3 regions of the Tatumella ptyseos genome follow, and region 1 is predicted to be linked to each of the others. Evidence: predicted binding sites of a transcription regulator. Region 1 holds the regulator's gene; each other region holds the start of a gene.
The links. Region 1 encodes Fur, which represses iron uptake genes when iron is present. Its sites were predicted from a motif close to ATAATAATGAGAACNACTATCAA; they were not measured.

Region 1 (2,279 bases):
CTTTTGTCGAGAGCGACCGCTCATTATCTGCTGGCATAGACACTTGGTTCGAAGAAGCTATCGCCCTGACAGCCTTACTTGCGACAAGTGAGCATGAAGAAGAAAGTCGAGTACCGATAAGACAAAAGTTTAGCGATTACCAACGCTATCGCCTGGTAATGAATAGGCTGTATGTATTAGTGAATCAAGGGCTTTATCTGTTGAATCGAGCTTCTGTCGATATTATGCCTTTTATTGCCACGCTACATCAAAGCCATCTTAGCGAGCGCTGGAATCTGACCCAACAACAGAAACTAAATTATTTCACACAGCAGCAGCGGGATATCCGTGAGGTTATCTTTATGGAGGCGAATGAAGGGGCGGAGCTTTGTTACCATTTAGAGAGTGGCCAACTTATCGAGCCACCGACGATGATGAAAGCCGATATCAGTCAAGCCGTACACGTTTTTGCCCATCAACTTCGTTCGACAGCTTCAGCTCATTCTCGACGGGAAAGTGTTAGAAAGAGGGGGCAGCTTAGAGGGATCAGCAGCCCCGTGACAGTATTGAAATAAGCGATAGATATAAAAAAACCCACGCCAGCGTGGGTCTTTTTTACAGATTAACTTAACGCTCTTCATGTAGCGTATCGTCTTTTCGACAATCGCCATCGGTGCAGTGACCGTAAAGATATAAGCTATGGTTAGTTAATTTAATACCAAAGCGCTTCGCGATATCGCGTTGACGAGTCTCAATAAATTCGTCTGAAAACTCAATGACACGACCACAGTCTAAGCAGATCAAATGATCGTGATGCTGCTGCTGGGTCAATTCGAAAACTGATTTTCCACCTTCGAAATTGTGGCGGGTAACGATGCCTGCATCATCAAATTGGTTAAGGACGCGATAAACGGTCGCTAAACCAATTTCTTCACCCATATCAATAAGCCGCTTATACAAATCTTCCGCACTGACGTGGTGACATTCTGGTTCTTGAAGCACTTCCAAAATTTTTAATCTTGGTAGCGTGACCTTCAGACCAGCTTTTTTCAGTGCAGAGTTGTTATCAGTCATGCAGTATTGTCCTGTTGCTTTATTAAAAGGGGCATTGAGCAGCCCCTCTTATATTTAAATTCGCCTATTACAGTAACACAATTGGTAGAAAAACCCCATCAAGCATTAAGGATTTCTTTTAGCTGCATCTCATCTGAAATCTGCTGCACCCAGCTTGTTACACGTTCATTCGTGAGTTCGGGTTGACGATCTTCATCGATAGCCAAGCCTAAGAAGTGTTTATCGTCGGCGAGTCCTTTCGACTCTTCGAAATGATAGCCTTCAGTTGGCCAGTGCCCAACAATGACCGCACCTTTAGGTTCAATAATATCTCGAATTGTTCCTAAGGCATCACAAAAGTATTCAGAATAATCTTCTTGGTCGCCGCAACCAAATAGTGCAACTAATTTGCCGGAAAAATCAATTTCTTCTAACGTTGGGAAGAAATCATCCCAATCACATTGGGCTTCACCGTAATACCAAGTAGGGATACCTAGCAGCATTATATCATAAGCTTCAAGATCCTCTTTGGCACATTTTGCAATATCGTGAACGTCCGCAACCTCTTTTCCAAGCTGCTTCTGAATCATTTTTGAGATATTTTCAGTATTGCCGGTATCACTACCGAAAAAGATGCCTACGATTGCCATGGGGAGGTTTACCTCTTGAATCTATGTTCTAAATAGGGTGGATAATTATTGCGACGATGATAACAGACCTGAAAATCTTGCGGAACTTGTAAAGTCTACAGATTTATCCGTGAGTGCGAATTAGCTGCGGCTGAGCGCGAGTTGAGAAGCGATCATTGTCTCGATTAATTCACTACGGCTCATATTATGTTGGTCTGCTAGCGTGTTCAGTGCTTCAACAATTTCACTGGGCATTTTCAGTTCAACGCGCTGTAAGCCCTTGTCTTTATCTCGTCTTAACTGATTACGCTTATTAATACGCAACTGCTCATCGCGTGTCAAAGGACTTGTCTTAGGGCGGCCAGGCCGGCGCTCTTCTGCAAACAAGTCTAGGGTTGTTCGATCAGTGTGTTCTTTTGCCATGATGAGAAAATAAGTACCTGCAGAACGTCTTAGAGTTAAGCCTTTGCTGCATCATGAAGTTGCGTAGATGCCTGCTAAAAATGAGCGCGCAATAATACTCTACCGCACCGCACAGCGCTATAGAAAATCGTGGTGGAACGTTTTTTTATCTGGGTATGGATAAAAAACGTTGCACTGCACGTTGTACTGCTTGGG
Region 2 (2,279 bases), 1.4 Mb from region 1:
TCATTAAACCTTCCTTCTCCCCCGCCTGCCAACCCCTCGGTAATCCTTGAGTTACGGGTTCTTTCATATTGCGCATAGGTATTGGTGCTAACACCGTTGTCCCAAACACCAGTCCAGGTTAAGGCATAATCTTGGCGATAAATACGGTTAGTTTCGTCACCATATTTACTTTTTACATAATCTGTCGTATTGGTGTTCTGCGTATCACCCGCATAAATATTTCCTTGGCGGCTGGTCCCGGCTTCGAATTCTAGGTGCTGATTAGGCGCAAATTCCCAGTTCAGTTTACCATGAAGGTCTTTATCTCGTACCCCTTCTCTTCCAGCAGGAAAACTTCCTTTGTAAAGTGGGCCTACACGCGGTGCTGAATGGCTTTGGTTGATATCATAAGCATCTGCCTGAGTCTTATCGATATTTCCCCAAATACTTAAGGTTAGACTATCGGTTGCTGGGCCCATCAAGCTGAAGTTTGTTCGTTTGGTCGAGCCTTCAGATTTGTGTTGCGGAACGTTGTAATACGCGTTCCAAGAGCCATGCCACTCCTTATTCGCTTGCTTGGTGATGATGTTGACCACCCCACCCATTGCCCCGCTACCGTAGCGCGCCGCAGCAGGTCCACGGATGACTTCAATATGATCAATCATTTCTGGTGGTACCCAGTTGGTATCACCCCGTGAATCTCGCTCGCCCCGCCATCCATAACGCACGGAGTTTTTACTACTAACTGGACGGCCATCGATCAAGATCAAGGTATTTTCTGGTCCCATGCCCCGAATATCAATTTGACGGTTATTCCCCCGCTGCCCGCTGGTCGAGTTACCTGTCAAATTCACCCCAGGCTGCGTACGAATAATTTCCGATACATCGCGAGCAGGGGGGTGTTTTCGTATTGCCTCGGATGAGATCGTCGAAACACCAGGCGCTTGAAGCGTTTGCTGACGTGCCGTTACGACGATGGAGTTATGCGAGGCTTCTTTGGTAGATAATGCTTCGTCACCAGAGGTTTGTGTTGGGGTTTCATCCGTCGCTGAGGTATTGACAGTAGTATCCGTTGAAGCCGCTGAAACCGGCGTGCAATAAAGAAAAAGCGAGCTACCTAGCTCAAGACAAATTGCAGCAGAAAGAAATGATAATTTTTTCATTTGTTATAATCCCAGTTCCCTAGGTCTGTGCTGTGTGTGTGTTTAGTAAGGAGCCTTTACGTAACCGGTCATATTCTGTCATTAAAAGCGCAATAAATGACAAACAACGTAAAGAGAGATTGCAATCTATTGCAGATGAAAATAATTATCAATACTATTATCAATAAATCTCGCTTCTCAACGCTATTCGCAGGTAGCGGCTATAAAAGATAATTTTGCACATGCTTATTCCTGAATGGTTTACCTCTGATACCGGTACCGAGCTGTGGTGGCAAGCACAGCAACAACAAGGTTTACCGCGCCTTGAACCCATTGATGCGCAACAGTGCCGGGTGACCTTTCTTTGGCGTCAACCAGTGACAACAACTAACGAGCAGCCCATACAAGCGGTGTGGCTTAATATTACCGGAATCACTGACCACCATCAGCCGAATCCACCGGTATCCCTAGTCCGATATCTCGATACCGATGTCTGGCATCTTAGCCTCACCTTGCCCTCTCGCTGGCGAGGAAGCTACTGCTTAATTCCTGATTCAAATAACGATGTAGGGTTACAAAACCAAGATATTTTCCAGCGTCGTGAATGGTGGCGGGAACAATTCCAGCATGCCCAGCACGATAGACTCAACAGGTTACGCTCTTGGTCCGCCGGCCGAGGCATGTCTGTCTCTCCCCTACACCTTCCGGATGCACCCTTGCAAGCCGAGTGGCAAGCATGGGATCGAGGAGAAGACAGCTCTATCCCCCTTAAGGTCATTACTTGGAAGAGTCATCGATTGGGGAATGAACGTCGGGTCTGGTGCTACGGTACGGCGAAGGACGAAACAGTAAATTACCAGCATTTAGCCTTATTACTTGATGGCCAATTCTGGGCAAACACTCTCCCCATTGCCAGCCCACTGCAACAATTAACGGATAAGGGCAAGCTCCCCGTAGCCCTCTACATCATGCCTGAAATCATTGATCGTGAGCATCGCGGGCGTGAATATCCCTGTAATGCCGAGTTTTGGCAGGCTATTAATGAGGAGTTACTCCCGTTAATTAAACAGGTGTTTAACTGGCAACAGGCCCCTGACCGAACCTTAGTAACAGGGCAAAGCTTTGGTGGGCTTGCCTCAGTCTATGCTTGCCTCAATT
Region 3 (2,279 bases), 1.2 Mb from region 1:
CAGCAAGAGGTATTGAAAAACAAGGGGGCGCGGTATCGGACGTTGTCACGGAAAAAGGGGCGATTAGAACGACCAGAGCGGTAGTATGTGGCGGTGCATGGTCAAGACTATTTATGCAGAATCTAGACGTCGACCTTGAAACCCTTCCTGCTTATCAATCTCAGCAACTCATTACCGGCGGACCGGGCTTACCAGGGGCGAACGTCGCGTTACCAGGGAATATCTTTTTCCGGGAACAAGCGAACGGGACTTATGCTACCTCTCCAAGGATAGAGGTAATTCCTATCGTCAAAGATTCTTTCATTTATGGTTATAAGTATTTACCACTACTTGCCCCAGAGGATGTCTTTGTTCATTTCTCTATCAATGAGCAACTTCTCAACTCTTTTAAGCAAAAAACAAAATGGTCGTTAGATAAACAGTCTCCTTTCGAGTCAAACCGCGACATGGTTGCCGTAGCAGACGTTAAAGACCTAAATGAATCACTAGCCACTTTGAAAAAAGAATTTCCGGCCTTCAATAATTCAAAACTAATTGATCAATGGAGTGGTGCAATGGCTGTTGCCCCCGACGAGTCACCCATTATTTCTGTCGTCAATGAATGTCCAGGCTTAGTCGTCAATACCGCGACAAGTTGGGGGATGACTGAAAGCCCCGTTTCCTCTTCTATCGCAGCAGATTTGCTCTTAGGAAATACCCCGGTCTTGAACCCCAAAGCTTTTAGCCTGTATAGATTTAGCTAAGCATTCCGTCACACTACCCTTAGAGCCTATATCTTCATAGATATAGGCTTTATGACCCCACCTTAAAATGCCTGTTTCCATTACAGTTTCTCTGTGACTACCGTGCCTTACCCAGCGATATACAGGTAGATAATTAATTAGCGACGGATGCTGTTGCAACCACGTCAATAAAAGATAATAATTCTCGTTCTTATTATCAATAGATAGAATCCAGCTTCGGATTCTCTGAGTCACTTGCGCCCTGACTGTTGAGGTAAATAAAAATAATGAAGACGTTATTCCCGCTTAAGCGTCATGCTTTTCTGGTGTCATTGGTACTATCCGCTCCCCCTCTGAGTTATGCCGCAGACAACACGGTTGTTGTCACCGCTGCACCTGAAGATAGTGCCGTTTCAGAAACGCACGGTTATACCGCCAAAACCAGTTCTGGTGCGAGTAAAACGGATCAACCGCTTATTACCACTCCCCAATCTGTCTCGGTCATCACTCGTCAACAGATGATTGACCAAGGTGCAATGACGGTTAACGATGCCTTAAACTATACTGCAGGGGCGTTTACTAATTTCGGAGGTGCAGCAACCCGCTACGATACCGTATCACTGCGTGGCTTCCACGGTGGCGACGTCGATAATATCTTCCTTGACGGTATGCGTTTAATGAGTGATCCCAGCAGTTATAACGTGTTACAAGTCGATCCATGGTTCTTAGAGCGAATTGATGTAATCAAGGGGCCTTCCTCCGCCCTTTACGGCCAAACCGTCCCCGGTGGCTTAGTGATGGAAACCTCAAAACGCCCGCAATTTGCTGAAGAAGGACACTTCAAAACCTATTACGGTAACCATAGCACCAGCGGCGTTGCCATGGATTATACCAATGCAATCAATGACCAATGGGCTTTTCGTTTAACCGGTATCGGCCATCAGAGTCATACACAATTTGACCATACCCGAGAAGAACATTATGCCATTTCACCGTCCTTATTGTGGCAACCAGACAGTGATACCTCGCTATTATTAAAAGCTTATCTACAGAAAGACCCTTCTGGTGGTTTCCACGGCTCAGAACCTGGCGACGGCAGCTTATATAGTCATAATGGTAAAAGGCTCAGTACAAGTTTCAGTGATGCCGATCCCTCTTTGGACCAATTCAAACGCCACGAACAGATCTATAGTTATGACTTCTCACATAACTTTAATGATACGTGGTCAGTCCACTCGACAGGAAGTTATAGTCATTCCAATGTCGATCTCGATCAGGTCTATCAAATTGGTTGGCAACCGGATAGTGATATCTTAAATCGCTATTATTCAGGATCTCGGTCCTCATTGTCCGCCGTAGCAACAGACAATCAATTAATAGCGAATTTAAAAACTGGAGAAATTCAGCATAAAGTCGTTATCGGCGCGGAATATCACGAATATACCAACCGGCATAAAGATGCGAGTGGTGTGGCTTCGTCAATTAATCCTTTCACCGGCGAAACCTATGGGGAAAATGGTGATTATACTTTCTACGGTACAAAGAATCGCTACTATC

Region 2: a site for Fur is predicted at 1,278-1,300, ahead of fes (enterochelin esterase). Genes of this name have one in related genera too.
Region 3: a site for Fur is predicted at 915-937, ahead of QJR74_RS14320 (TonB-dependent siderophore receptor). Genes of this name have one in related genera too.

The regions. Positions count from the first base shown of each region.
Region 1 covers NZ_CP130649.1:1,010,983-1,013,261, forward strand. Annotated here, with positions in the region: gene QJR74_RS04895 (hypothetical protein) at 1-554, shown strand, start outside; gene fur (ferric iron uptake transcriptional regulator) at 607-1,053, opposite strand; gene fldA (flavodoxin FldA) at 1,152-1,682, opposite strand; gene ybfE (LexA regulated protein) at 1,803-2,084, opposite strand; gene QJR74_RS04915 (alpha/beta fold hydrolase) at 2,230-2,279, opposite strand, start outside.
Region 2 covers NZ_CP130649.1:2,798,130-2,800,408, forward strand. Annotated here, with positions in the region: gene QJR74_RS13250 (TonB-dependent siderophore receptor) at 1-1,142, opposite strand, end outside; gene fes (enterochelin esterase) at 1,364-2,279, shown strand, end outside.
Region 3 covers NZ_CP130649.1:3,033,146-3,035,424, forward strand. Annotated here, with positions in the region: gene QJR74_RS14315 (NAD(P)/FAD-dependent oxidoreductase) at 1-743, shown strand, start outside; gene QJR74_RS14320 (TonB-dependent siderophore receptor) at 1,010-2,279, shown strand, end outside.